DNA from 4 places in the Shewanella sp. SACH genome. Region 2 is predicted to be linked to each of the others. Evidence: predicted binding sites of a transcription regulator. Region 2 holds the regulator's gene; each other region holds the start of a gene.
The links. The regulator LexA, encoded in region 2, represses DNA repair genes until DNA is damaged. The targets are predictions, from matches to a motif close to TACTGTATNNNNATACAGTA.

Region 1 (7,455 bases), on a different contig from region 2:
AAAATATCTGCTTCGGCCCTTAAGGCAATGTTGGCGGCGCCGCGGGCAAAGTCGTTAATGGTCGCGCCGACAACCGTGCGTGTGCCCTCGGGGAAGATAATTAAATTGGTGCCCCTCGCGAGCACTTCGCGGCAATCCTCTAGCATAAGTTCGGCGCCGCGATTGGGAATATAACCCGCGCAGGACACGACACCACGCAAAAACGGATTACGCCATAAACCTTGTTTGACTATGCAGCCCGCATTGGGCATGAGGCTTATCAACACGACCACATCCACTAAACTGGGATGATTGGCGATAACGATAACGCCTCTGGCGTCGTGCAGTTGTTGTGCTCTGTGGGTGCTGACGTGGATCACGCCCGCCCAAGTGAGCATGGCGACAAAACCCTTGAACATTAGATGCACGGCCTTTTGGACTCGAATAATTCGCGCCTCGGGTGTACCTGGCCAAAAACGTAGCAAAGGTAAAATGGTCAAGGAGCTTAATAAGCCACCTAAGCCAAAGGCGATATAACAACTCACGCCGCCTAGCCAACGTGGCACATAATTCAGCCCAGCGCGGCGAGTTTCCGGCAAGGTAAAAGCGGCATTGTGCATTGAATCTTCATAATCCTTGGCGGCGTCATGGCTGTGGGCTGTATTAAACATGCTCTAGCTTCCAATGCCATTGGGATAAGCAGCCTGAAATATTTTGCGCTGTCGCGAGGGCATGGAGCAAGGCGCCATAGGTCAAAGGATTTAATGCGCTTGACTCAGAGATGCGGCTCACTGTGAGCTTGACCGAAGCGGGCGCATCGAAGGGCGCGAGCTGTAGACCTAGGGCCAAAGGTAATTCAAATTCTTGGGTAAACTCATCGTACACAGGTGGCACAGGATCATCACCGAAGACTAACAGCAAGGGCTCTGGCGACTTGTGTAACTGGGCGAAGGCTTCAACCATAGCTTGTGACAGGGTTTCGGTACCTGCCGCAACTGAGGTCGACGGCGCGGTATTGGCCGCCACTATGCCAAAAATGCCGCTGGCGGTGTTGTGCACCGACTGACTAAACCCTAAGGGCGATAAGGGCTGTTTGGCGATAATGTCTTCGAGCAGTCCGATAGTGCGCTGCAACTCTCCGTGGCGCGAGGCAAAAATAGAGCGGCAGTTCGCCGGCATATCGCACTGAAAACTCACTTCTAACATCATCTTAGTTAAGCGACTAAAACGGCGGCGTTGCATGGCGGGAACGTGTTTAAGTGCGGGAGCGGTCGTATCAGACTGTGGTGTGTCGAGATTTAATTCAGCCGAATTTTTGCACCAAGTTTGCCAACTTTGCGGGTGCTGATATTGGGGGGCCCAAGCGCCCCAAGAGAGAATGCTGAATGTTAGTTGCACTACTTTGCCTCGACACTAAATTTAAGCTGTCTTAGTTATCCCTAACTAAGTTAGAACATTGATGGATTGTCATACCATAGTGAGGTGTAAACGCGTTTGATGAATGACGATGACGCTAGGAATGCCCTCTACAGCGGGGCCATTCTACACTATGCCCCGCGTTTTTATGAAGCCATTTGCATTATGTGGGTTAACGTAATGGGATCAAGTGCTGTAATTTTCAGCGGTTAGATCGAATTTCTGTAACAAATATCGCAATAGCAGTCTCATTCGATAGGCTTTTTTATCCAAGCGATTTGCGCTCAAAATGAAAAAAGGCGCACTGAGCGCCTTTTGTCTTAACCACGGCAAGGTTTTACTGCGCCAGTTGGTTCTCGAGTTTGCGTAGGGCTGCTTTTAGCTTGCGGGTATTTTCTGGACCCATACGGATCAGCAGTTTTTGCGCGCTAGGTAGTGCCTCTAAGTTAGGGTCAACAAATTGATAGTTAACGCTAATAGAGCTCAGCTCAATCGGATCTTCAATGATAGGCGCCGCGAGCAGTATTTTAATCGCTTGCAGCATTCTGTCGTTGAATTTTGCGTTGCTGTAGCCGAGTTCGGTAAAGGCTTCCTCTAGCATAGGCGTCATTTGCTTATAGGTGACCATTAACGTCTGTTCGTCCATTTTGGCAATCGAGTCAACATAGGCATCGTATCTGTGGAAACCCTCAGGATTTAAATACACTTTGTTGGTGATTTCAGAAACCGAGAAATTCTTCTCTGGGCCTTTGAGTGGACTCACTTTACGGGTCAATTCGCCCTGAGCTAAGTTATCGACAAACACCACAAATTGGCGTGCGAGATCTTGCTGCACTAATGCAGAACCCAGCACATTGTTATCGATAATGGCGAGGGCTTTTTGTTGTACGAATGCATCACTTTCAGCCAGCGCGGGTACAGGTTCAGCAACCACTTCAGGCTCAGTTACCGCAGGGGCTTCTGTGCTGTTGGTGTTTGCTTCTGTAACAGCAGGCGTCGTTTCAGTAGTTTCTGGCTCTGGCGCACTTTCGAGCGTCATTGGCTCAGATGGCGGTGTTTCAGGCAATACAATTGGCGCGTTAGGGATGAGTTTAGGTGAATCTGAGTCACCGCTATAGTAATAATATCCTCCGGCAGAAAGTAGCACGACCAGCACTATCGCAAAAAGCGCAAAGCGATTACTGCTAGAAGAAGTCTCTTGAGGTGTTATTCTATCATCTTGATTAACTTGCATTTTACATCCTTCGCTTGAGTGTCAAGGTAACTTGGTGAATACATGCAGCTAACATTAAAGTGCAAGAGCGGACCATTGGAATGCCGCTGGTTCATTTTGCAAGTTTCCATGCGCTTGTCTATAGCGCTTAGCTGAACATAAACAATTTATTTTGAGTATCGAGGCAGATGTCACTCCTCGGCCTTTACCCTTTACTGCCTAAGCCTGCACATAGTGCTGCTTGTGCCCGAGCCAACGTAAGATTATCGCATCGACTTTTTCGGGGGCCTGCGCCATCACATGATTTGCCAGTTTTTGAATGTGCGGGATCAAAGCTTGATCGCGCACCAGATCGGCAATTTTCAGCTCGGCCAGTCCCGTTTGCTTAGTGCCAAGCACTTCACCGGGGCCACGAATTTCTAAATCTTTCTGCGCTATGATGAAACCGTCATTACTTTGCCTGAGTACACTCAGTCTTTGGGTGGCGGTATGGCTCAATGGCGCCTTGTAGAGTAACACACAATGGCTTGCGATGGCGCCTCGACCGACTCGTCCGCGCAGTTGGTGTAGTTGTGCCAAACCTAAACGTTCAGGGTTTTCAATGATCATCAGGCTGGAATTAGGCACATCGACGCCGACTTCAATCACGGTTGTTGCCACCAGTAAATGAATTATGCCCGCCTTAAAATCGGCCATAATTTGCTGTTTTTCGGCACTCTTCAACCTGCCATGCACGAGGCCGATATTGAGCTCGGGCAGGGCGAGGCGCAGTTCTTCGGCCGTGTCTTCGGCGGCTTGGCATTCGAGCACTTCGGATTCTTCAATCAGAGTGCACACCCAGTAGGCCTGACGTTTATCTGTGATGACGGCGTTACGTACCCGTTCAAGTACTTCGTTGCGGCGTGAATCGGCAATCGCCACTGTGGTCACAGGTGTCCGTCCCGGCGGCAGTTCATCGATAATGGATGTGTCGAGATCTGCATAGGCCGTCATCGCCAGCGTGCGCGGGATCGGCGTTGCCGTCATGATCAATTGATGCGGGTGGAACCCTTGGCTCACGCCCTTTTCCCGTAGGCCTAAGCGTTGGTGTACGCCGAATCTGTGCTGCTCATCTATGATAATTAACGCGAGTTTGCTAAAGACCACATGCTGCTGGAAGATAGCATGGGTACCAATCACCATCTGGGCGGCGCCGGATTCTATGTCCGCAAGGGATTGAGCTCTGACCTTGCCTTTGAGTTTACCCGCTAGCCAACCGACTTTAAGGCCGAGTGGCTCAAACCAAGCGGCAAAGTTAGTTGCATGTTGCTCGGCCAATAGCTCGGTTGGCGCCATCATGGCAACTTGATAGCCGTTTTCAATCGCTTGAAGAGCCGCCATCGCCGCGACTAAGGTTTTACCTGAACCAACATCTCCTTGTACTAAGCGCATCATAGGGTGCGGTTTTTCTAAATCTTTGCCTATATCGGCCACCACTCTTTGCTGGGCGCCCGTGGGCTTAAAAGGCAAAGCGGCGAGGAAGGGATTGAGCAATTGCCCCGTGGCCTGCATGGTGACAGCAGCGTCTAAATTACTGCGCTGTCTTAGGCGTAACATGCTGAGATTGTGGGCGAGTAATTCTTCCTGCACGAGTCGCTGCTGGGCTGGGTGTTGGCCTAACTCTAAATCGAATTGAGATATCCCCGCAGGAGGCCGATGCAGCGTCTGCAGCGCTTGTTTAAGGCTAATGTTATTCGGTTGCAACTGCGGTGGCAGCAGCTCAGTTAAGCCGCCATCTTCCAGTAATACCAAAGCTTGCTCGGTCAGCTTGAGCCAACTTGCCTGTTTTAATCCCTCAGTTGTGGGATAAATCGGCGTTAGGGTATCACTCAGATGAACATCTTCACCGGGATACACGACTTTATATTCTGGATGCACTATCTCGGCTTGATGGCCGCCACGGCGCACTTCACCGTAGGCGCGGATCATCAAACCATTTTGCATGGCATTACGCTGGGCGACGGAAAAGTTAAAAAAGCGCAGGCTCAAGCTCCCCGTATCGTCACGCACATTGCAGACCAGCATACGTTTGCGGCCTTGGATGATTTGCGTCGATTGGATTTCAGCTTCTATGGTGCCGTAACTGCCGGGCATAAGGGCGGCAATCGGATAGATTTGGGTTCTGTCTTCGTAGCGCAGGGGTAAGTGAAACAGCAGATCTTGTACTGTTGTGATGCCGAGCTTTGCGAGTTTCTCCGCGACCTTTTTGGCGACGCCTTTGAGGTCGGTGATCGGAACAAGATCCAATTGCTGCAAGTCGTTAGCACTCAATCACTGTGAATTTATACATATATTAACAGAGAATAAGCGTAAGGCAATCTCAAGCAGAATGAGGGACTTATTTGCCAGCATAACTAACGTCAGTTTGCGGCCCTTAGGTTTCGGCTAAGGCCGCAAAAATTGTCGATATGAACGAAAGAGCGGTTAACCGTTAATCTGATTACAACCAGCCCTTTTGTTTGGCGATGCGTGCTGCATCGATTCGGTTGCTAGCATTGAGTTTAGCTATGGCTTCGGAGAGGTAGTTACGCACTGTGCCTTCGGCGATAAAAAGGGTTTCGGCGATGTCGGCGGTGGATTTGCCTTCACTGGCGAGGCGTAGGGCGCGGCGCTCTTTATCGTTGAGTGGGTCAACGTCACCAATTGCCATCATGGCCAGTTCAGGATCGATCACTCGTTTTCCCGCCATAACTTGTTGAATTGCGTTGACTAAGGTTTCTGAGGGCGCATCTTTTAGCAGAAAACCGCCGACACCGGCTTCGATGGCGCGTTTGATATAGCCCGCGCGGCCGAAGGTGGTAATCACCACGACCTTAGTTTGACTATGTTGATCCTTTAACCAAGCTGCCAGTTCTAGGCCTGTGCGGCCGGGCATTTCGATGTCGGTTAGCAAGAGATCAAAGCTTTGCTGTTTGAGTAGGCCTAGGGCCTCGTCGCCGTCACTCGCTTGGGTGATATTAAAGCCTCCCGCAAGCGTGAGGAGTGCGGCGAGCGCGCCCCGCACCATGGCTTGGTCTTCCGCCAATAAAATCTTCATTAATCTGTTGCTCCCTGCAAAGGTAAACTGACGGTAAATGCATATCCCTGTTCGAGATTATAGCTCAAGCTGCCGCCTAAGCTGTCAAGACGTTCGCGTATCCCCGTGAGGCCATTGCCTTCAGCGATAGGTTTACTTGGACCGTTATCTTTGACCTCAACGACTAGCCTATCTGGTTGCTGAATAAAGTCGATAATACATTGACTTGCGCCGCTATGGCGTAAAATATTATTCACCAGCTCAGTGACAATTAATCCCAGCTGGCTCTCCATTCTGGCGGGCAGTTTAGGGATATTGCCTGTCAGCTCGACACTGACTCCTTTTTCCCTCAATAGTTTACACAGTTGTGTCACGCTATCCGCGAGACCCTTATGTTTGTAGTCAGATACGGTGTGACGAATTTGGCTGAGGCTCTCACGGGCAATTTGGCCGAGTTCATTAAGCTGGATTGTGGCCAGTTGGTATTGCTGTTTTGCCAGCAGTTTTTCGGCCAGTTCCGCTTTAAGCGCAATCGAAGACAAGCTGTGGCCCATGATGTCGTGTAGATCGCGGGCAATACGTTCTCGCTCAACCATAGCCGCTAAGGTACTAATTTCTTGCGTGCTTTGCTGTTCTTTCAATTTATGTTGATGACGCCTGCGTTCGGCTACGCCAAACATGCCTACACCGAGCACTAATCCTGAGCCGTAAAGCGGAAAGTAGTAACTGTTAAAGTCGTAAATCTCATTGAGGGCAAACAACAGGCCGATTAAGGCGGCAATAGCCAACAGAAAGGTTCTGAGAGGATAAAAAAAGCCAATGAAAAAAGCGGCAAAGGTGAATAACGAGATAGATCCCGGGTTGATTGGGGTAATTGCTGTGGCGATGGCCACCATCATCAGAATGGGGCGATAGGCGCTATTCTGATTGCACTTATAGGCCCAAAAATAACTGGCAATAAAAGGAATCAGCACGGTAAAGCTAAGGGCGATTTTCCATGCTGGATACGCATTGATGGCAAGCGGAATAAGATAAAACACTAAGTTTATCAAATACACCCAAGCGAGTTTTCGTTCGAGCTGAAGATGCGTGCTGATCATAATGCCTCTGTGAAACTGTGTTGATTGTTAATCGTTAATCATTGAATGCCCGAAGGTGGCATCTGTGTTTATTTATTCTGTTTAGGGATTGGCGCTGGGGTCAGCGCCATCAGTCCCTGTTAACAACTTGGTCTAGTTTGCACTTAATTGCTGATTTTTTTGAAGCAAAAATTTTGCCCAACCGTAATCGGCTTGCACTTTGATCGCCTGTTGCCAATCTTCACTCGCGCCTTGGCTATCGCCTAATTCCTGTTTAGCGAGTCCGCGCCAGGTATAAGCTTCGGCTTCACCCCAACAAATGTCGTCGCAAGGTTGGGCGAATCTTTCTATGGCCGTGGTGGCGAGCGTCTTAGCATTTTGCATGCTGCCGCCAAACATAGCAGGCGTGTTGTAGGCGGCGATGGCTTTAACCAAGGCGACCCGTGGATTTTGGGGTTCTAACTGCTCGGCGTTGGCAATGGCTTTGGCAGATTTCATCCCGAGAGCTGCGCCTTTGCTATTGTCTAAGGCGATTTGCATGCCATAAACCGACGATAACAGCGCGAGGGATTCCGCGTCAGCTTGGCTGGTGTCTAAGGCTTCTAATGCAGTTTGCGCATTAGTCAGTGCACTGCTGGCGAGGACTTTTTGTCCTATGACATTGGCGCTAATGGCTAAGCGATAGTTCGCATAGGCTTTATCGTAATCTTGGG
Region 2 (7,455 bases):
GATCATACCGCCGAGCATAATCGTGGTAATGCGATCCACGGCCTTAGTGCTGATCAATACGATACTAGCCAACACTATGGCAAACACCAGCCCAGCAACACTTTGCGGTAACTCAATTCCCATGCCCTGCAAGCTGTGATTCACAATCGAGCCACCACCGCTGATATAGGCATAAGTCAAAATATACAGCACGAAAGCGATAGAAACGCCGTTCACTATCCGCCAAAACTGCCCTAAGGTTTGCTTGCTTAAAGTATCGAAGCTAGCACCCGGTTCGAAATGCAAATTGGTTTCGAGCAGCAATAAGCCCGACATCAACATGCAAAACCAAATGCCCAATAACATTAAAATCGAATAGCCAAACCACATACCTGCACCGACCACGGGCAGAGAAAACATCCCAGCACCTACGGTCGTGCCAGCAATAATCATGGCGCCGCCGAGCAAGGACTTATCTGCGGGCTTATGCTTAGCCGCATTCATATGATTTGCCATTAAACTGTATGCTCCGCGGTGACACTCGCCACTATCGTTTGTTTCACTGACGGACGTAATAAGCTATTGGCTTGATCTCGTATGCGATTGATATTGGACTTATCTTGGTTATCCGCCAGATATCCCAATTCTTTGAGCTTAACGCTCAAGGTGCCGTAAAGTTTCTTATCGTAGAACTCAGGCGCGGTAATGCCATGCAAAGCGCCTAAACGCTGGGCGAGTAGATGACTCTCAGACTCAAGTTCTGAGCGCTCCATCTTAGGCCTGTTCGCTAACAGATTGAAAATAATGGCATAGCGTTGCAGAGTCTCGCTTACTGAACTGGCTAACAATAATAGTTGGCTAGTGTGCTCAGGCACGACGGTTAAGGTATCAGTCTCAACCACTAACCCTTGTTCAATGAAGAAATCCAGCACTTGATTGACATAGGCAGGTACATCCTTAATGCCCATGAAGAGTTCGGCTTTCAGCAGTGGATAAAAATCGGCAACGATTGACACCACTTGCTGACGCGGGATCTGCTCATTATGCGTTAAACAACTCGCAATTAATGACGGTACAATAAATAAGTGGATGATATTGTTACGATAGTAAGTCATGGACACAGCCTGACTCGCCTCGATAGACACGATTTCACCTAAAGGATCGGCACAAACAACAAACTTGTTCAGCTCTAAACCTTGCTGCACTAAATGCTTACCATCACCTTCGGCAACCGAAGTATAAGTAGTGTAAGGCACTTTTTTGAGTAGGGTCAGATACAGATCAAGCTGACGCTCCAACAGACTGCGTTCTAAGGCATTTTGATCTGTCGCCAGCAACACTAAACTCGTCAAGGTCACCGAACTCGCCGCTGCAGCATCGTTAATATTTGTCATCACTCGATTCGCCAGCACGTTTACCGCTGGCGTTAACCAGCTTGGTTTTTGCTCAGGATCATCGGCCAACTCAGTACGCCAGTTTGGCGCGCGCTCATTTAAGAAGTTTTGCAGGGTAATCGGCTCGCCAAAGTTCACATAACCTTGGCCGAAATTACCAAGTTTGCGAATCGCACCAAACACCTGCCACACAGATTCTTTTTTCTTTTTCTTACCACTTAACTCTTTATGGTACGTCGCCACTTCCATCACATGGTCATAGCCTAAATACACAGGCACCAATGTTACCGGACGCTCGATACCGCGCAGCACACTGTTCATCGTCATAGCAATCATGCCGGTTTTTGGCGCCAATAGACGACCGGTACGTGAGCGGCCGCCTTCGGAGAAGTATTCCACCGAATAACCTTTAGCAAACAGTTGGTCTAAATATTCACGGAATACTGCGGTGTACAGTTTATTGCCATTAAAACTACGGCGGATAAAGAAGGCACCACCGCGACGGAACATAGGTCCAGCGGGCCAGAAATTGAGGTTAATACCAGCAGCAATGTGCGGCGGAACCATGCCTTGATAATACAAAATATACGATAACAGCAGGTAATCCATGTGGCTGCGATGGCAAGGCACATAGACAATCTCGTGGCCATCATGGTGCAACTGGCGAACTTGCTCGGCGCCTTTGATGTTGATCCCGCTGTAAAGCTTGTTCCACAACCAAGTTAGGAAACGCTCGGCAATACGCACTAAACTATCTGAGTAATCTGCTGCGATTTCATCAAGGTACTCAATAGCCGTCTCGCGCGCTTGGGTCTCAGAAATCTTTTTGTTGGCCGCTTCTTCTTGAATCGCTTTACGCAACGACTCGGATTTGAGCAGCGAATGAAACAGTGCTTGGCGATTTGGCAACACAGGTCCAGTCATCACCTTACGTTGACGACGGAAATGCACCCGCGCGACCCGCGCTAACTTATGGGCGATCCCCATGTCAGTGCCGTGTTCGTCGGCCATGTATCGCAGAGATACGGCATTTGAAAACTGTACGAAGTTATGTCGACCTAAGAACAAAATCATCAAGCACTTGCGCAGCCAAGTCGGGTTTTCCCGCTCAAACACAGCCGCCTTCATAGTGTCATCTTCTTTTCCTGGCGTGCGGCCCCAATACAGGCTCACGGGCACCAGTTGAATGTCTAATTCAGGGCGTTCCTTATGCACGGCCAATAAACGCATAAAGCATTCGAGGAAAGGCTCGTTACCGGCACGCTCACCAAACAGCGGCTTACGCCCTTGAAGGCAGACAACCCGAGGCGCAATCACACCATTTGCCACTAAAGGCTCATAGGGGCTCGGCAGTCCTAACTTAGCCGTAATTTCGCTCAGGGCAGCGATGTCACTCAGCGATTCCGTTTTCATCACATAAGCAAGGGGTCTGGAGGCATCCAGATTCAGATCGGCAAAGGGATCCTGAGGCACAACAATAGTGTGCACTAAGTGTTTTTGGATCCAGCGTAATGATTTCAACCAAAGAGAGTCGTGTTTAGGCATTATTCTTATGCAATTAAGTACGTTTACTAGCCCGGTAGAATACCAGACTATGGGTAATATTCGCTAATTCTCTCCAACATAGCTAAAAAGTGGTTAATACTTGCGCTGCAAATAATACTGTATATACTAACAGTGACTGTATAGAAAAACAGGAAACACCATGAGACCTTTGACGCCACGCCAAGCTGAAATTTTAGAGCTAATTAAACGAAATATTGCCGATACTGGCATGCCACCCACTCGGGCAGAAATCGCGACCCGTTTAGGTTTTAAGAGCGCCAATGCGGCTGAAGAGCATCTTAAAGCGTTGGCGAAAAAGGGCTGCATTGAGATCATGCCAGGCACATCGCGGGGCATTCGTCTGACTGCGGAAGTCGAAGAAGTAACTGAAACAGGTTTACCGCTTATCGGTCAAGTAGCCGCTGGCGAACCTATTCTCGCCCAAGAACATGTTGAACAGTACTACCAAGTCGACCCAAGCATGTTCCATCCCGCCGCCGATTTTTTACTGCGGGTTAAAGGCGACAGCATGAAGAATATCGGCATTCTCGAAGGAGATTTGCTGGCAGTTCATAAAATACAACAAGCTAGAAATGGTCAAGTGGTTGTCGCTAGAGTCGACGACGATGTCACTGTTAAACGTTTCGAAAAAAAAGGTAATGTGGTCTATCTACACGCCGAAAATGAAGACTATTCCCCGATTAAAGTGGATTTAGGCTATCAAAGTTTAACAATTGAAGGACTCGCCGTCGGTGTGATCCGTAATGGAGATTGGCTATGAACAAACTACTTGGCAATGCACCCCGCCATCCGGGCTTGTGGCTCGATGAAGTCCGTGATGCTGACTATGACTGGCACCATGCACCTATCGCCTGCATGCCAACGAAGACTCAAGGTCGCCAAGAATTAATTCATCTGAGCGCGCAACTCGCCCAGTTAAGCCAACAGGGCCGTTGGTTAGTGCTCATCAACCCACCGAGTATTGGCTACAAACAAATGCTCGCCAACGCTGGCGTGCGTATGGATAGAGTCTTGCTGGTGCACGCTAAAGATGAAGTCGAAACCCTGTGGGCGATGGAAAAAGCCTTAACAAGTGGTACGTCCAGTGCGGTTATTACTTGGACCCAATCATTGGATGCACGCGATAATCGTCGCCTACAAATTGTCGCTAAAAGTGCCCGCGCCATGGGCATAGTGCTAGAAGACGTAAACAGTCACTTACATGGCGACGTACGCATTGAGCAAGGTAGCCTCTTCGGCCAACAATCTTTTTTTAGCGCTGTGCATTAAATATTCATTTAATTTTTTACCTTGAAAGCCGCCTCGCCTATGAATGTGAGGCTTTTTTTTGGCAATTTTTCAGACAATTAGATAAATAAGTGATCTTGATCAATATTTAAACAGCAAGTATGGTTGGTTTAGTCGGCGATGATATATCGCCGCCCGTGGCAAATAAATCGAGCCGTTATCGCGTTCAAAATGCCACTAAAAATAGAGAACAGATTTATTTCAGTCGTATGTGCCAGCGTGGCTAATACCAGCAGTAATAATACTTAATTAAAAGTAACAGCCGCCAACGCACGTTGAAGTCAAAAAAGCTTTTTTGGGAACTGAAGAGTTTGCATAGAGTTGAGACTTACTGTGTTGCTCTTCTTTGTAGTTGCTATTCGCAATTGGCAGAGGAGAAGTCTTGTGAAGCAATTGTTGTATTGTTTACTCGTGGTGTTATTCGCACCACCGTTGGCCGCCGCGGACATGCGGTTCAACATGACCCCTGGCGTAACCGAGATCAGTGGCAAGGTTTATCACTTGCACATGACCATCTTGTATATCTGCTGCGCCATTGGCCTTGTGGTCTTTGGCGTGATGATTTACGCCATGATCAACCACAGAAAATCCAAAGGCGCTGTCGCGTCCCACTTTCACGAAAGCACTAAAGTTGAAATCGCTTGGACGATTCTGCCATTTATCATTTTGATCTTAATGGCGATTCCTGCGACAAAAACCTTAATTGCGATGGAAGATCCCAGCGACGCCGATCTGACCGTTAAAGTCACGGGTTCCCAATGGAAATGGCATTACAGCTATTTCGATCAAGACATTGATTTTTACAGCATACTCGCAACCCCTAGAGCCCAAATCGACGGTACCGAAACCAAGGGTGAACACTACCTATTGGAAGTCGATAAGCCGCTCGTACTGCCGATAAATCGCAAAATCCGCTTTTTGATGACCTCTGAAGATGTCATCCATTCATGGTGGGTACCTGCTTTTGCCGTGAAGAAAGATGCCAACCCAGGATTTATCAATGAGGCTTGGACTCGCATCGACAAACCCGGTATTTACCGTGGTCAATGCGCCGAACTTTGCGGTAAAGACCATGGTTTTATGCCGATCGTAGTGCAAGCCATACCCGAAGCCGAGTTTGAAGCTTGGGTGACGGAGCAGAAACAAGCCGCAGGCGCGGCGGCAGAAGCCGCTCAAGCCGCTTTATCACAGACCCTTAGCAAAGAGGATCTGATGACTCAAGGTGAGCAAGTTTACCTCGGGCACTGCGCAGCCTGCCACCAGCCCAATGGCGGGGGTTTACAAGGCGTATTCCCACACCTCAAAGGCAGTCCGATAGCAACAGGACCGCTCAGCGGCCACCTTGAAATCGTACTCAACGGTAAAACAGGTACGGCTATGCAAGCCTTTGGCAAGCAATTGAGCGCACAAGAAATTGCCGCTGTGATTACCTATGAGCGTAATGCTTGGGGCAATAATACTGGCGATGCTGTGCAGGCCAAAGATGTCAATGAGCACATAAACGGCAGTGCTGGCACACAGGCACCTGCTACCACACCAGCAAACACGGCCCCAACTCCCGCATCTACAACTGAGCCCGCAGCAGTTGTCGACTCCGCAACCATAGTCGATCCGGCGAGTCTCCCCACGCTCACCCATGAGGCACTGATGGCCGAAGGTGAAACTGTCTACACCACCACTTGTGCGGCCTGCCATCAGTTAACGGGAGCTGGCATACCACCTGCCTTCCCCGCCCTCGCTGGCAGTGCTATCGCCACTGGGCCCGTCGCCAATCATCTCGATATTGTGATGCACGGCAAAACGGGCACGGCTATGCAGGCATTTGGCAAACAACTCAGCCCACAGCAACTCGCAGCAGTCATTACCTATGAGCGCAATGCTTGGGGCAACAATACCGGCGATACAGTGCAACCTGCTGATATCGCAAGCCATGGACAGTAGGGGATTATGATGAGCACAACGACTCAAGATCAAACCGCAGCCCATGATGACCATCATCATGGTGCGCCAAAGGGCATCATGCGCTGGGTGCTAACCACCAACCATAAAGACATTGGTACTTTGTATTTATGGTTCAGCTTCATTATGTTTTTAACCGGTGGTGCTATGGCCATGGTGATCCGCGCTGAACTCTTTCAGCCAGGATTACAATTGGTCGAGCCCAACTTCTTTAACCAAATGACTACAGTCCATGGGCTGATCATGGTATTCGGCGCAGTAATGCCCGCCTTTACTGGGCTTGCAAACTGGCTGATCCCTATGATGATTGGTGCGCCCGATATGGCGCTGCCACGGATGAATAATTGGAGTTTTTGGATCTTACCCTTCGCCTTTACCATCCTACTCAGCTCGCTGTTTATGGAAGGCGGCGGACCTAACTTTGGTTGGACCTTCTACGCGCCACTGTCTACCACTTATAGTCCTGACAGCACGGCACTCTTCGTGTTCTCTATTCATATCATGGGGATAAGTTCGATCATGGGTGCAATCAATGTGATTGTAACCATAGTGAATTTACGTGCGCCCGGCATGACATGGATGAAGCTGCCGCTGTTTGTGTGGACTTGGCTTATCACAGCATTCCTGCTGATCGCTGTGATGCCAGTACTCGCGGGCGCTGTGACTATGGTACTGACCGATAAGTTTTTCGGCACTAGCTTCTTCGAAGCGGCTGGCGGTGGCGATCCTGTGATGTTCCAGCATATTTTCTGGTTCTTCGGCCACCCTGAGGTCTACATCATGATTTTGCCGTCCTTTGGCATCATCTCCGCCATAGTACCCGCCTTCAGCCGCAAACCATTATTTGGCTATGCATCAATGGTTTATGCCACGGCCAGTATTGCAATTCTGTCGTTCCTCGTGTGGGCGCACCACATGTTCACTACAGGTATGCCAGTGTTTGCCGAGCTGTTCTTCATGTATTGCACTATGTTGATTGCGGTGCCAACGGGGGTGAAAGTGTTTAACTGGGTCGCGACTATGTGGCGCGGTTCACTCAGCTTCGAAACCCCTATGTTGTTCGCCGTGGCCTTTATCATACTCTTCACCATTGGCGGGTTTTCGGGGTTAATGCTCGCCATTACGCCAGCCGACTTCCAATACCACGACACCTATTTTGTGGTGGCGCATTTCCATTATGTGCTCGTGACTGGGGCGATTTTCTCCATCATGGCGGCGGCCTATTACTGGCTACCTAAGTGGACGGGGCACATGTACAACGAGCGACTGG
Region 3 (7,455 bases), on a different contig from region 2:
GACTGATATCGGATGCTGGCGGCATCATTAAAGAGATCGATTTTAGACTTCACATTGAAGCTCAGTGCCGCAGAAATCACGGCACTCGCGACTATGGTCGAAAATACCACACTCATCATGGTTTTTGTTTTCATACTTACCCCAATAGACGGAAGAACTGCTTTAAGTCTAGAAGGAAAATCAGAAAACATCGGTAAAAGTGGGACAATCAATGGAAATAATCATTTGATTTGCGAGTGATTATCGCTCACAAATCAAACAGTTCTTAATGACGTGACACTTAGAGTAAAAGTTGGTCCGCGACAAAGGGATTATGCTCGCGCTCTTCACCAAAGGTCGATATAGGACCATGCCCCGGAATAAATTCGACGTCGACGCCTAAGGCCCACAGTTTTTCGGTGATCGAGTGAATTAAATCCTGATGATTTGATTGAGGAAAATCGGTGCGACCGATTGAACTTCTAAACAAAATATCCCCCACCCACGCTAACTTAGATTGGGCAGAGAAAAGGGCAATGTGTCCCGGCGTATGCCCAGGGCAATGCAGCACAGACAAGCTTTGCTCACCCACTTGCACGTTATCGCCGTCCTGCAGGTATTGATCCGGTTCAAAGGCATCGCAATGAGGAAAACCGAAGTTTTGGCTTTGCTTAGGTAAGTTATCAATCCAGAATTTATCGGCGATATGCGGCCCAATAATCGGCACATTGGTGGCTTGCGCTAAGGCTTTTGCCCCACCGACATGATCGATATGCCCATGGGTAAGAATAATTTTGTCGAGGACGAGTCCAAGTTTCGTCACTTCGTTTTGGATCCTGTCAATGTTTCCACCAGGATCCACGACCGCAGCTCGCTTGGTTTTTTCACACCAGATCAGGCTGCAATTTTGCTGAAAAGGTGTCACTGGAATAATCTGATACTTCATAGCTTCAATCTCGTGTTATCCATAAGCGATAGATTACGCTAAGAAACTCATCATGGCTCAAATTTATAATGGAAAAATTGATCTTCACCAAAAGCTAATCAAATAATCCTAGCTTGTAGCATAAACTATTTGGTCTATACCCAAGGTAGTTGAAGATACGAGTTTCAACTAGCCTAGGTTGCTGCATCTTCAGGTTATTTGGGTATACAATCTGCCAATCACAATAACATGATCCTCTGCCATTAAGGTTGTTTGATGAAACCCGATATTATTCTCGCCGGAGTGCTGGCGAAGAAACATACTTTTACCTTGCCCCTCAACTATCAAAATCCGATTGCAGAGCAAATCCAAGTGTTTGCCAGAGAACTCTGTAGCCCAGAAAACAAAGATAAAAAGCTACCTTATATCGTGTTTTTCCAAGGCGGCCCCGGATTTGCGGCCATGCGCCCCGCCAGCAACAGCGGCTGGATCCGCCGCGCATTAAAAGAATATCGGGTGTTATTACTCGATCAGCGCGGCACAGGCTTATCAACACCAATTAATTATCAAAGCCTGCAACACTTAGAGCCCGCAGCTCAAGCTGAGTATCTAAGCCATTTCAGGGCTGACAATATTATTCGAGATGCCGAGACGATTCGTGCCCAGCTTTGCCCCGCCGATAAATGGGCAATTCTTGGCCAAAGTTTCGGGGGGTTTTGCGTATTACATTATTTAAGCGCCGCCCCTCAAGGTGTCAGCGAAGCCTATATCACCGGCGGCATACCGTCATTAATCCGCAGCGCCGATGATGTCTATCTTGCGACTTATCAACGCGTACTGGCGAAGAATAAACAATTTTTCCAACGCTTCCACGATGCCCAACATTTAGTCACTCGCTTAGCAAAACATTTGCTTGAAAATGAAGTGTATTTAGCAACGGGAGAACGCCTCACGGTTGAAATGTTGCAGCTGCTGGGTATTAATATCGGAATGGAGCAAGGGCCTGAATCGGTTTATTATTTACTTGAGCAGGCCTTAATCAACACAGCTTCAGGGGCAGTCGTTAATCCGTTATTTTTAAATCATTTCGGTCAAATGCTCGATTACAACACTAACCCGATTTTTGCCCTGCTGCATGAGGCCATTTACTGCCAACACTCGGCTTCACAATGGGCGGCACACAGAGTGAGGCAACAATTCCCCGCCTTTAACTATCAGCAAGGTAAGCCGTTTTTATTCACCGGCGAGATGATTTACCCTTGGATGTTTGACCAATTCAGTCATTTAGTACCGCTTAAAGCCGCGGCAGAAATCCTTGCCCATAAATCAGATTGGCCTGCACTGTATAATCTTGAACAACTGGCGCAAAACCGCGTCCCCGTTGCCGCAGCCATTTACAGTGAAGATATGTTTGTCGAGATGCAATACAGCCTAGAAACCGCGCAACAGGTCGGCAGGCTAAAGTATTGGTTAACGTCAGAATATGAACACAACGGCATTCGCATGGATGGTGAGCACATACTGGATAAGCTCATCAGCTTAAACCGAGGCGACACCTTAAGATAAAGGTTAATTTTAAGGGCTAATTAAGTTAACGCTGACATTATAAACCTGCTCCTCATCTATTGAGTGATTTTGGCAAGTTTCAACGACCTATTTCCGTATGAGTAAACCGTTTTGGTTTACTCTTTTTTTTGCCAAAATTTAGGCCTATTTCCTGCCATTGTTTAATGGCCGGAAATGCCCCTAAAACCAATGAGACTCGTGCCTATCAAACCTCAGCAGCCACTTTGCGTGTGCGACTCCGAGTCCCTGAACTCGCACTCGACTTTTTCGCACTGCTACTTGTCGTTGTACTTGTTTTAGCGGTACTTGCCGTGCCAGTGCGTTTTGCAGAGCTAGAGGCTTTACGGTAAGGCGACTTGCGATAACCGGATTTATTCGCAGCCGTTTTACGATAACCTTGGCCTTTTAAACCATTAAGCGCGGTGGGCAGTTGTGCTCCTGCATTGTGAATAAGCGTGGACAAGGTGCCTAGCAGCGGTTGCATAAAGGCTTGATAGGAGGTTTCTTTATGACAAATACCGTTCAAGCTAGCTTCCCACAGGGCTGTCATGTCAGGCGTTGTTGCACTCGCGGGTAAGCTGTTAATTAATCCCTTACCCACATCCGTCGAAACGATAGATTTACCTAAGCGTTGTAAAAAACCGCGTTTAAACAGTAATTCAATAATGCCTGCACGGGTGGCTTCAGTACCTAAGCCATCAGTTTCTTTGAGAATTTTACGGATCTCAGGGTCGGTTACGTAACGGCTAATCCCCGTCATAGCACCGAGTAAAGTGGCATCGGTAAAGGCCTTTGGCGGCTGAGTATTTTTCTCAAGCAACTCGCCTCGAGTACAATGCAAAGCCAGCCCCAATTTTAGAGGCGGTAATTGGCCGATAAACTCGTCATTCTCCTCATCAGCCTTACCCGCGCTTTCCTCCGTCGACTTGTTGCCACTCGCCTTACTGCCATTTGGCTCTTGGCGGGCAAAGAGTTGCTTCCAGCCGAGGGATTTATCCTGACGCGCCTTGGTATTAAATAAGCCGCCCTCAATTGTCACTTGTACTGTGGTTTCACTGTAACAATAGGCCGGATAAAACTGGGCTAAGTACTGGCGGGCAACATGAAGATATAACTGCCTCTCACGCTGACTCAAGCTGGATAAGTTAGCCGTCTTCTCGGTTGGAACAATGGCGTGGTGGGCATCCACTTTTTTATCATCCCATGCCTTAGATTTAAGCCGTGGATCGGGTGCATCAGCACCTTGCAATAACTCAGTAGCACCGTCACTTATCGCCTTAAGTACCGAAGGCGCAAGGTTATGTTGCTCAACGGGTAAATAACGACTGTCGGAGCGGGGATAGGTAATGAGTTTATGGCGTTCATACAAACTCTGGCAGGTATCAAGCACATCCTTAGCACTCATTCCAAACCGTTTTGCCGCATCAATCTGCAACGCGGATAAGCTGTAGGGCAATGGCGGATTCTGTTTCTTGTCCTTAGCCACTAATTGAGTCACTAAGGCGGGTTTATCACTGATGCGACTCACCACATTTTGCGCTAACCCTCTGGCTAGTACTCGCCCTTCTTCGTCCATGTACGGCTGACAAGCTTCGCTGGGTTGCCACTTAGCGCTGAAGGTTTCCTGCTTTTCAGTCGCCAAATGCGCTAGCACTTCATAGAAAGGTTTAGATTGAAAATTAGCAATCTCTTCATCACGGCGCACCACTAGCCCGAGTAAAGGCGTTTGCACTCGCCCGACGGACAATACGCCTTGATAACCAACCTTTTTACCTTGGATAGTATAAGCGCGGGTCATATTCATGCCGTAAAGCCAATCGGCGCGGCTACGGGCTAAGGCCGATGTGGACAAAGGAATAAACTCGCGATTACTGCGCAGCTGCATTAGCGCCCGTTTTACGGCTTGTGGGTTTAAGTCGCTGATCAGTAAACGCTGAGTTTGATGTAACTTATCACCCGTCACGCCAAGATAGGCAATCACTTCATCCACGAGTAATTGCCCTTCACGATCGGGATCGCCTGCATTAACCAGCGTGTTAGCTTGTTTGACTAATCGTTTCAGCACTGTGAGTTGGCTGCGAGTTGCGGCCTTAGGTTTTAGTTGCCACTTGTCCGGCACTATTGGCAAGTGCTCGAATTTCCACGACTTAAATTCGGGATTATAGGCATCAGGTTCTGCTTGTTCGAGCAAGTGACCGACACACCAAGACACGCAATCGCCATTGGCGGCTTCGATAAATCCATCGCCTTTTTTATGGGGTTTAGGCAATACATCGGCAATGGCCCGCCCTAGGCTAGGTTTTTCAGCGATATAGAGGATCATACAAACACCAAGCACTGGATATAATTACAGTATAATTTAGCCCAAACGCCCGTTGAGTGCAAATTTCTGTGACAAACCGAGCTTAAATACCAAAGCTCAAGTGTAAATTCAATTGCGAATAATTCTCAACAACTACTAGAATACACAAATTTTAGAGGAGTGGCTATGAGACAATTTGCAATAAATGCGCGGCAGGCGATGACAATCAGTCCAGCATTGATATTAAGATTCAATCAGTTACTGCTATTTCATAGCCTGATGTTACTCGCGATAAGCATGCTCACCAGCACTTGGCTGGGACAAATGAAAATCATCGACATGCCTTTAGCTTGGGGATTCATGCTAGTAATGCCCATTGCGGTGAGTTTATCGCTACTGCTAAAACACCAAGTCACCCGCCATAGCTTAAGCAGCTTATTCGGGGTATGGATGCTGCTGTGGATCTGGGGATAAACACGGCAAACCTATGGCAGAAAAGATCAGCAGCCTCGCATCTCCAGCAATGGATTGAGTACTCGGATGTCGAGAACAAACACTCATAGAAGTTTCCCCTCGCCCAATCGCGACACCTTTCCCAAGTAGCGGTTAACGCTCTATAAAAAAGCCATAAAAAAAGCCAATGACGTTATCACTGGCTTTTTATCCGCCTAACGTTTCACCTTATGGGTGACAGACGTTATGCAGCTCTAAGTTAGTACCGATATCTTTGTTTCGATCCGCTTTAGCATCGTCATTACGCAGTTGCGTCAAGTGATCTAAATACGCTTGATCTACATCGTTAGTGATGTAATGACCATCAAAAACAGAAGTTTCGAAACGTTTAATCGCTGGATTTTCCATTCTTACCGCTTCGATTAAATCAGGTAAGTCTTGGAAAATAATGCCATCGGCACCAATTAACTTAGCGATTTCATCGGCATCACGGCCATGGGCGATCAACTCGTTTGACGTTGGCATGTCGATACCGTACACGTTCGGGAAACGAATTTCCGGTGCAGCAGAGGCAAAGTACACTTTCTTGGCACCCGCTTCACGGGCCATTTCGATGATTTGCTCAGACGTCGTACCGCGAACGATAGAGTCGTCCACCAGCAAGACATTTTTGCCTTTGAATTCAGTGTTAATCGCATTCAACTTGCGACGCACTGACTTCTTACGTTCCTGTTGACCCGGCATGATAAAAGTACGGCCAATATAACGGTTTTTCACAAAACCTTGTCGGTACGGTAAGTCCATGCAACGGGCAATTTCTAGCGCGATATCGCAAGAAGTTTCAGGAATAGGGATCACCACATCGATATCGTGATCGTACCATTCTTTCTTAATCTTCTCGCCAAGCTTAGCGCCCATGTTTACGCGACTGGCATAAACAGACACTTTATCGATCGTCGAATCTGGACGGGCAAAATAAACGAATTCGAAGATACAAGGGGCGTAGCTAGGTTCTGCTGCACATTGACGGGTATACAGCTGACCATCAATTGACACGTAAATCGCTTCACCTGGCGCCACATCACGCATCACTTCAAAACCGACGGCATCGAGTGCCACGCTTTCAGAAGCGACCATATATTCAGTACCCGTTGGCGTTTCGTGCTTACCTAACACCAGAGGACGAATACCAAATGGGTCACGGAACGCGACTAGGCCTTGACCGATAATCATAGCCACAACCGCATAGGCACCACGAGCTTGCTGGTGTACGTTAGCAACCGCATCGAACACTTCTTCCGACGTCAGGGTCAAACTAGTGGTTTTTTGCAGTTCGTCAGCCAACAGGTTGAGCAACACTTCAGAATCCGAAGTGGTGTTCACATGGCGGCGTTTTTTGATCAGCCCTTCGGCTAATTCGACTGTATTGGTTAAGTTGCCGTTGTGGGCTAAAGAGATCCCAAATGGCGAGTTAACATAGAAAGGCTGCGCTTCAGATGCGCTTGAACTGCCCGCAGTTGGATAACGCACATGGCCAATACCTGCATTACCTTGTAGGCGTTGCATGTGTTTGACTTCAAAAACGTCTTTGACCAGACCATTGGCTTTACGCAGTCTGAAAGCACCACGATCAATGGTCACAATACCTGCCGCATCCTGACCTCTGTGCTGCAACACTGTCAGTGCATCATAAATGGTCTGATTAACCGATGATTGGCCAACTATTCCGACGATACCACACATGGGTAAGCTTCCTCATTGTAAGATGTTCTATGCCCTTTCATGTTGAAATATAAGCAAATGATAAAGTAAAACTCTAGCCTTTCGGCTTAAGTGCTACCTATCGGTCGCCAAGGTATCCCGTCACTAATCTGTTAATCGCAATCGCACGCATAAACTTGCGATTGCGCTCACAGTTACCCTGTTTTTAGGCATAAGCCCTTGAACAGGAGTGACGTACATACCTAAGCGATTGCTACTTTCCATCACTTAGGATTAATTAATTTTCTTTCTTATAGTTTGGGTACAAAGCTGGAGGTGTTTTCCAAATAGTCAAAAAACCATTGAATGACAACGCCAAATTCGGGCACTAGCACAGAGTCCTTCCACCATTGGGTGTTGGGTGAACCTGTGAAAGCATCCATAAAAAACAGCAAGGCGCTTACAATTAGCGCGCCTCGAATAGCACCGAAACACAGGCCCAAGAGCCTATCAGTGCCAGATAATCCGG
Region 4 (7,455 bases), on a different contig from region 2:
GCCGAATTAAATCAGAATTCTTAGCCAACATGTCCCACGAATTACGTACGCCGCTCAATGGCGTTATCGGTTTTGCGCGGCAATTGGTGAAAACCCCTTTGCATTCGAGCCAAGTGGATTACATCAAAACCATTGAACGCAGCGCCACTAACCTGCTGGGCATCATCAACGATATTCTCGATTTTTCTAAACTCGAAGCCGGTAAAATGGTGTTGGAAAACATGCCCTTCGGTCTAAGGGAAACCATAGGCGATACCATCACGCTAATCTCGGGCAGCGCTCAGGCCAAGGGCCTAGAACTCGTCGTCGATATCGCTCCTAACGTACCGGACAATGTGAATGGCGATGCCATGCGCGTGTGCCAAATCATCAATAACTTGGTCGGTAACGCGATTAAATTCACCGATTCTGGCAGCGTGATGGTCAAAATCGAACTGCAAAGCCAGTCGGAAGAACAAGTGGTACTGCGTTGTGATGTGGTCGACACAGGTATCGGTATCGATGAAAGCCAGCAGGACTTTTTATTCCAAGCCTTTGGCCAAGCCGACTCGTCGATTTCCCGCCGCTTTGGTGGCACAGGCTTAGGTTTAGTGATCACTAAGCGTTTAGTGAATCAAATGGGCGGCCAAATCGGCTTTACCTCATCCCCAGAGAAAGGCTCAAACTTCTGGTTCAGTTTGCCGCTCGGCTTAGGTCAGTTCCAAATCGGTGATTCACTGCCGCTCGAAAAACTCAAAGACAAAACCATACTGTTTTATGAGCCCAGAGTGCTGACTCATGCAGTCTTGAGTCGCCAATTGAAACAATGGGATACCAAAGTGACTCACCATCAGCATATCCCAAGCTTGCTGACCACACTCAACACGGCCGAAGCGCCATACGACTATGTTCTATTGAGTTGCCATGGGTTTAGCGATGCAGGACAACTGGTAAGCACACTTAACTTGGCAAAGACCAAAACCGATTGCCTTGTGGTGCTATACGATTGCCAAGAACAAGACGCCTTAACCCAGTTTATCCGCCCGAATGCCGATGTGGTGTTGTCTCTGCCCGTGAGTGAGCACCAGCTTGCCCGCAACTTACTCTATCCACCGATGGAGTACGACATCATAGCCCCAGTGACCATAGCCACGCCGGCGGCGCGCCAATCATTAACTGTACTGGCGGTGGATGATAACTTTGCCAACTTAAAGCTAATCGACACCTTGCTCAGCGAGTTAGTGACAACGGTAGTTGCAGTCAACAGTGGCGATGAAGCAGTTAAACAGGCGAAGACGCGCACCTTTGATTTGATTTTTATGGATATTCAGATGCCAGGCACAGATGGTATCAGCGCCACTAAGCAAATTCGCCAAGGCTCGATGAACCGTAACACGCCAATTATTGCCGTGACGGCCCATGCGATTGCTGAAGAACGCGAGCTGATTTTAGGCAGTGGCATGGATGGATATTTACCGAAACCTATTGATGAAGCGGCGCTCAAAGACGTTATCCATCGCTGGATCACTCGGCCTAAATTCACCCATTTTGACCTGCATACGCTGAACTGGGATTTATGTTTAACCCAAGCAAATCATAAGGCAGACCTCGCCTTAGACATGCTGAGAATGCTGCTCGACTCCTTGCCACAAACTGTGACGACAATTCAGACGGCGCTGAGTCAAAACGATCACCCCGTCATGCTCAGTACTATCCATAAGTTGCATGGGGCCAGTTGTTACTGCGGCGTGCCTACAACCCAAAGATTATGCCAAGAAATTGAATCGGCACTAAAACGTGAAACAGCGGTCGAAGATCTCGAACCCGAAATACTAGAGTTACTTGATGAGTTAACTAAGGTAGAATCTGCGGCAAATCAAGTGATATCACAGCTATCAGCGGAAATAACAGATGACCAAAAAAACGGGCTTCTTTAAACGTCTTAAGGCGTTAACACTGCCACAAAAACAACTCTTCGCCACTGCACTTTGCCAACGCATGTTGCCCAACTATCAACTATTTTCCGAAGTCTGTGAGTTTGGTGACCCTGCAGTGTTAAGCACTGCATTAGAGCTACTGTGGCAATCCCTGTACGATCCTAAGCTTAAATTCAATATCGATGTGCATCTGCAACGTCTTGAAGATAACACCCCTGAACCCGCTGATTTTGAAGCCTATGGCGTCTATCCAGCCATGGACGCTGTGGTCGCCATATCGACCTTACTGGGTGCGATTCAAGGCAAGATTGAAGAAGATATCGTCAATATCAGCAAACTGTCATCGAGCACAGTGGCTAACTATATCGAAGCCATCAGCGATGTCGATTTAGTCGATGAAGCATTAGATGATTTTGTTTTTGCCCATGAAGTCATGGAAGAAGAGAAAGAATTACAAAATTCTCTGCTGGAAATTATCGAAGAAAATCCAAAGATCACGGCGGAACTGGTCAAAGGTTTACGCAAAGACATTATCGAAGCGGGCGTATCAAATATCGGCATCAGCGTCGCTTAATTGATAGGGTGCTTGGGGTAACTCAGGCACCCTTATTCCTAAACAATATGTCTAAACAATGTTTCTAAACAATGTTTCTAAACAATGTTTCTAAACAATGTTTCTAAACAATGTTTCTAAACAATAAGCCTCTAGTCTCGACTGCAATCACTTTCAAGCAAGCCCAAAACGAGTAAAACTAAAGCTAGCAAGTTCCATCAGCCAATATTGAGTTATTCCAATGAAAAAGATTGTTTATCAAGGATTTGTTTTAACCAATAGCGAAGGACGAACCGACAGTTGGAAACTGACTATCAAAGATCAGCAGCGTATCGGTTCTTTATTCGAACTGCGGCGTTTAGTGGGATACTTCTTGGAACTCGGTATATTACCCGCGACACGCTCCAGCTTGCAGGACGCGAAACAAACGCAAAATACTATGAGCAAAAACACGGTAAAACCTAAAAGACGTTAAAAATCAGTTCCCCCTCGTTAAATCAACGCATAGAGAATAACTCTGGCGCCTTTGACTGCATAAACTCAATAAAGACTCTGACCTTTAGCGGCTGCTGGCTGCGCTGATGATATAAAATCGAAATCCGCCTCTGCTCGCCAATCCATTCTGGCAATAATACTTTAAGTTTCCCTTCTTTAATCTGCTGTTTTACAAACAGTTCAGGACCATACAAGATCCCGCCATGGCCTAAGGTCGCCTGAATCGCACCGTGTAAATCCGTGAGGGTCAACTTAGTTGGGCCATTAAAATAGAAAGACTCACCGCTCGGATGCTTTAAATGCCAATTAAACAGCGGCCAGACTTTTATCAGCTGATGGGCTTCGAGATCATCGGGATGCTCAAGTTTAGGTGCTTGAGCCAAATATTCTGGCGTGGCAAACAGGCAATAATCCAGCTCGCCTAAGGTACTCGACACCCAAGAAGAATCAGGCTGAGCCCCGCCGACAATCGCCACATCTATGCCTTTGTCGATCAAATCCACTAACTCATTGCTCTGGGAAATGTGCAAACGGATATCGGGATACAGGCGGCCAAATTCATTCAATGCTTGAATAAACACGATGGAAATAATCGAAATCGGCGCGGCGATGCGCAGGGTGCCCTCGGGTTTATCGCTGCCCGCACCACTCAGTTCATCAAATTGGGCAACCACACTCTGGTAGCGTTGAAAGAGCGCCAGTCCTTCCTCAGTCAGTCGCAACTTGCGGGTGCTGCGCATAAAGAGCTGTTTATCGAGCTTGTCTTCCAACTTCGCTAACTTGCGGCTCACTGTGGCAATGGGCATATCAAGCTCCTTCGCCGCCTGTGAAAAACTGCCCGCATTGACTAAATGCACAAAAAGATAGACAAGTTGTAGTTCAGCGCCTAAATCATCACTCATTGCATGTCCTAATTCTGTTCTAGCTGCCCACTTTAGGCACTATATAAAGTCATCAACAATCACAGCGTACGCTAAGTCATTGTGTTTTAAACATCAATTAATCCACTTATACGACCATAGCGCAATAGCCTTAGACTGAAATGATATGTTATTTTGTGGCGAGTTTTACTGCGCTGGCGCTAGTTCTGGTTCTAACGTGACATAAAAAAGGCAAGCGCCCACCTAAAATCATAGCGATAGTAGAAATGACGGTGGTGGCTGAGTTTATTCAAATTTAATCGTAAGGATGAGTGAGGGAAATGACCATTTTAACCCCTCTGTTTGCCGTCTTCGGGATCATGTTGCTCGGCACACTAGTGCAAAAATTAAAACTCTTGCCCGTCGATACGGATCAAGTGCTAAACCAGTATGTGTACTATATTGCTTTCCCTGCGATCATGCTTATCGCCCTCGCCCAGCAGCCAATTGGCGAGATTTTGCAATGGGGATTTATTGCGGGCTACAGCACGGCTATGGTGATCACTTATCTTGTCTGCCTTGGGCTCTCGCTGCTTGCTAACCCGAAACAGCATGCGGTTGCCGCCATTCGAGCCCTTAATGCCACCTTTGGTAATACCGCATTTATTGGTATTCCACTGCTCATCATCTTATTCCCGCAGCAGCAAAGTGCGTTAGTTGCCGCCGCGATTGCCAGCTTATTATCCGTGCTGATGTTTGCCGTGGCCTTAGTCTCGATGGAACTGGCCACAAACACCCAAAGACAACACCACGCCATAGTCATAATGATGATGGCGGTCGGTAAAAACCCTATCGTTATTGGTAGCTTGATTGGCGTCGGCATTTCGGCGCTAGAGATAAAACTGCCCTCAGGGCTGGCGCTAATGATCCAACAAATTGGCAATACCTCAAGCCCGTGCGCGCTGTTTGCCATCGGCATGGTGCTCGCCAAAGCGATGCGATACCAGAAAGATAGCAGCGTATTTAGCCCCAAGAATTTTATCGAACTGAGCCTTATTAACCTCTTCAAGCTAGTTGTCCAACCGGCACTCGTCTACTTTATGCTTAACCGTTTTGGTGTGAGCGGTGACTACCTGATCATGGGCGTGATCTTGAGCGCATTGCCCACAGCCGCTAGCGTGTACTTGCTCGCCCAGCGCTATAACACTCAAGCTTCAACCAGTGCTCAGGGCATTCTATTTGGCACCTTAGTCACTTTCTTCAGTTTACCTATCTTAGAAAGCTTAGTAAGAACCCATGCATAATCAGTCAATTAAAAATATTTACTGCCGATAATGCCGATTATTTACCCAAGCCACTTTACTGTATATAAAATCAGTATATACTGTTTATCAATACAGTGGTTTGGTATGTTTTTCGACAGGAATTCACTATGCTTTGCCAACTCAGCATTAATAACTTCGCAATCGTCCGTTTTTTAGAACTGGATTTTCGCCCCGGTATGACCAGCATCACAGGTGAAACCGGCGCGGGTAAATCAATCGCCATCGATGCGCTAGGCCTGTGCCTAGGCAATCGCGCCGATGCCAGCAGTGTTCGCCCCGGAGCCAATAAAACCGAGGTTAGCGCTCGCTTTTCCTTGGATGATATTCCACTGGCAAAACGTTGGTTAGAAGATAACGATCTTGAACTCGATGATGAGTGTATCCTACGTCGAACTATTGGTAGCGATGGCCGTTCACGTGCCTATATCAATGGTAATCCAGTGCCGCTGACGCAACTCAAATTACTGGGTCAGTTGCTCATCGGTATTCACGGCCAACATGCGCACCATGCGATGTTAAAAAGTGAACACCAACTCACCCTGCTCGACAGTTATGCCAACCACAGATTGCTTATCGATACGGTTGCCGCCAGTTTTCAACGCTGCAAACAAATTGAGGCCGATCTAAAGCAACTCGAAGCCTCCCAGCATGAACGTATTGCCCGTAAGCAATTAGTGCAATATCAAGTAGAAGAACTCGATGAGTTTGATCTTAAAGTCGATGAGTTCGATGAAATTGAGCAAGAGCACAAACGTCTTGCCAATGGCACTGAGTTGATTGATACCTGTCAGGCGAGCTTAGATATACTCACCGAGGGCGAAGAGAACAATATAGAGTCGCTGCTCAACCGAGTCGTTTCCCTCGCCGAAGATCTGCAAAGCTACGATCCTGCATTAAGCAATATCAACACTATGCTCAATGATGCCTTAATCCAAGTGCAAGAAAGCGCAGGCGAATTACAGCACTATTTGAGTAAGCTTGAACTCGATCCAACCCACTTTGCCTATTTAGAAGAACGGCTATCAAAAGCCATGCAACTGGCGCGTAAGCACCATGTCAGCCCAAATAAACTGGCCGAACATCATTTAGCACTCAAGACAGAGCTGAGCACCTTAGACAGTGACGAAAGTAAACTCGAAGAAATTCAACTACAGGTCGAGGCAAGTAGAGCCGCTTACCTTAGTCATGCGCAAAAGCTCAGCCAAAGCCGCGCTAGATATGCCAAAGAACTCGACAAGCTGGTGACTCAGTCAATCCATGAACTGAATATGCCTAAGGGTAAATTTACGATCGAAGTCAATTTCCACCCAGAGCAAATGTCGGCCAACGGCAGTGACAATATCGAATTTATGGTCACCACTAACCCAGGCCAACCCTTACAGCCGATTTCGAAAGTCGCGTCTGGCGGCGAGCTTTCACGGATAGGGTTAGGTATTCAAGTGATCACCGCGAAGAAAGTTGCTACGCCAACATTGATTTTCGATGAAGTGGATGTCGGGATTTCGGGCCCCACCGCCGCAGTGGTTGGCCGCATGTTACGCAGCTTAGGGGAATCGACCCAAGTACTGTGCGTGACTCACTTGCCGCAAGTTGCGGGCAATGGTCATCAACACATGTTCGTCGATAAGTTTAATAAGGCGGGCAGTACAGAAACTACAATGAAGTCGCTCGATCGTGAGCAACGCATTCAAGAACTTGCAAGACTGTTAGGTGGCGATACTATCACCAGCAATACCCTAGCAAACGCAAGGGAACTGCTGCAATAGTAGAATCAAGCAGAAAAGGGGTAAGGGATGTTCAGCTAATCCCTTCAATCAGAAAAATGCGAAATCAAAAGCTAAGGGTTAGTTGTTGGCCATGTTAACTATCATGCCAATTTAGCTATCATGTTAGCTAACACACCAGACTAGCCCTTGCAGACAGATAAAGGCAAATACACCCGCTAAAACATCGTCAATCATAATGCCAAAACCACCTTCGACTTTGGCATCGAGCCAACGGATTGGCCAAGGTTTGATGATGTCAAAAAAGCGAAATAAACCAAAGCCCACTAATAGCCAAATCCAGCCCGCTGGTGCCGCTATCATAGTGATCAACAGTCCAGCCACTTCATCCCACACAATCGCGCCATGGTCGTGTACGCCCATGTCATGTGCCGCTTTACCACAGATATAAAATCCTGCAAATACACTGACTAAAGTTAAGCCGATATACCAAGCAAGTGGTAATGGCGCCATCAGTAAATAGAGGGGAATAGCAGCTATGGTACCGAAAGTACCGGGCGCTTTAGCGGCGAGTCCGCTACC

Region 1: recG (ATP-dependent DNA helicase RecG) is a predicted target of LexA. The motif match lies at 4,920-4,939, and genes of this name have one in related genera.
Region 3: BM607_RS13695 (DNA topoisomerase III) is a predicted target of LexA. The motif match lies at 4,806-4,825, and genes of this name have one in related genera.
Region 4: recN (DNA repair protein RecN) is a predicted target of LexA. The motif match lies at 5,207-5,226, and genes of this name have one in related genera.

The regions. Positions count from the first base shown of each region.
Region 1 covers NZ_MPDG02000006.1:102,234-109,688, forward strand. Annotated here, with positions in the region: gene BM607_RS18585 (lysophospholipid acyltransferase family protein) at 1-650, opposite strand, end outside; gene BM607_RS18590 (beta-ketoacyl synthase chain length factor) at 643-1,377, opposite strand; gene BM607_RS18595 (DUF3014 domain-containing protein) at 1,733-2,629, opposite strand; gene recG (ATP-dependent DNA helicase RecG) at 2,828-4,903, opposite strand; gene BM607_RS18605 (response regulator transcription factor) at 5,088-5,684, opposite strand; gene BM607_RS18610 (sensor histidine kinase) at 5,684-6,763, opposite strand; gene BM607_RS18615 (hypothetical protein) at 6,896-7,455, opposite strand, start outside.
Region 2 covers NZ_MPDG02000004.1:102,261-109,715, forward strand. Annotated here, with positions in the region: gene mtr (tryptophan permease) at 1-495, opposite strand, end outside; gene plsB (glycerol-3-phosphate 1-O-acyltransferase PlsB) at 495-2,918, opposite strand; gene lexA (transcriptional repressor LexA) at 3,079-3,699, shown strand; gene BM607_RS15995 (SulA-like leucine-rich domain-containing protein) at 3,696-4,208, shown strand; gene coxB (cytochrome c oxidase subunit II) at 4,611-6,167, shown strand; gene ctaD (cytochrome c oxidase subunit I) at 6,177-7,455, shown strand, end outside.
Region 3 covers NZ_MPDG02000002.1:1,315,075-1,322,529, reverse strand. Annotated here, with positions in the region: gene BM607_RS13710 (methyl-accepting chemotaxis protein) at 1-134, opposite strand, end outside; gene BM607_RS13705 (MBL fold metallo-hydrolase) at 281-925, opposite strand; gene BM607_RS13700 (alpha/beta fold hydrolase) at 1,181-2,470, shown strand; gene BM607_RS13695 (DNA topoisomerase III) at 2,676-4,793, opposite strand; gene BM607_RS13690 (hypothetical protein) at 4,959-5,246, shown strand; gene purF (amidophosphoribosyltransferase) at 5,454-6,968, opposite strand; gene BM607_RS13680 (CvpA family protein) at 7,238-7,455, opposite strand, start outside.
Region 4 covers NZ_MPDG02000002.1:841,985-849,439, reverse strand. Annotated here, with positions in the region: gene barA (two-component sensor histidine kinase BarA) at 1-1,916, shown strand, start outside; gene BM607_RS11610 (YjaG family protein) at 1,891-2,490, shown strand; gene BM607_RS11605 (DUF3319 domain-containing protein) at 2,711-2,944, shown strand; gene BM607_RS11600 (LysR family transcriptional regulator) at 2,967-3,866, opposite strand; gene BM607_RS11595 (AEC family transporter) at 4,166-5,128, shown strand; gene recN (DNA repair protein RecN) at 5,257-6,915, shown strand; gene BM607_RS11585 (phosphatidylglycerophosphatase A) at 7,039-7,455, opposite strand, start outside.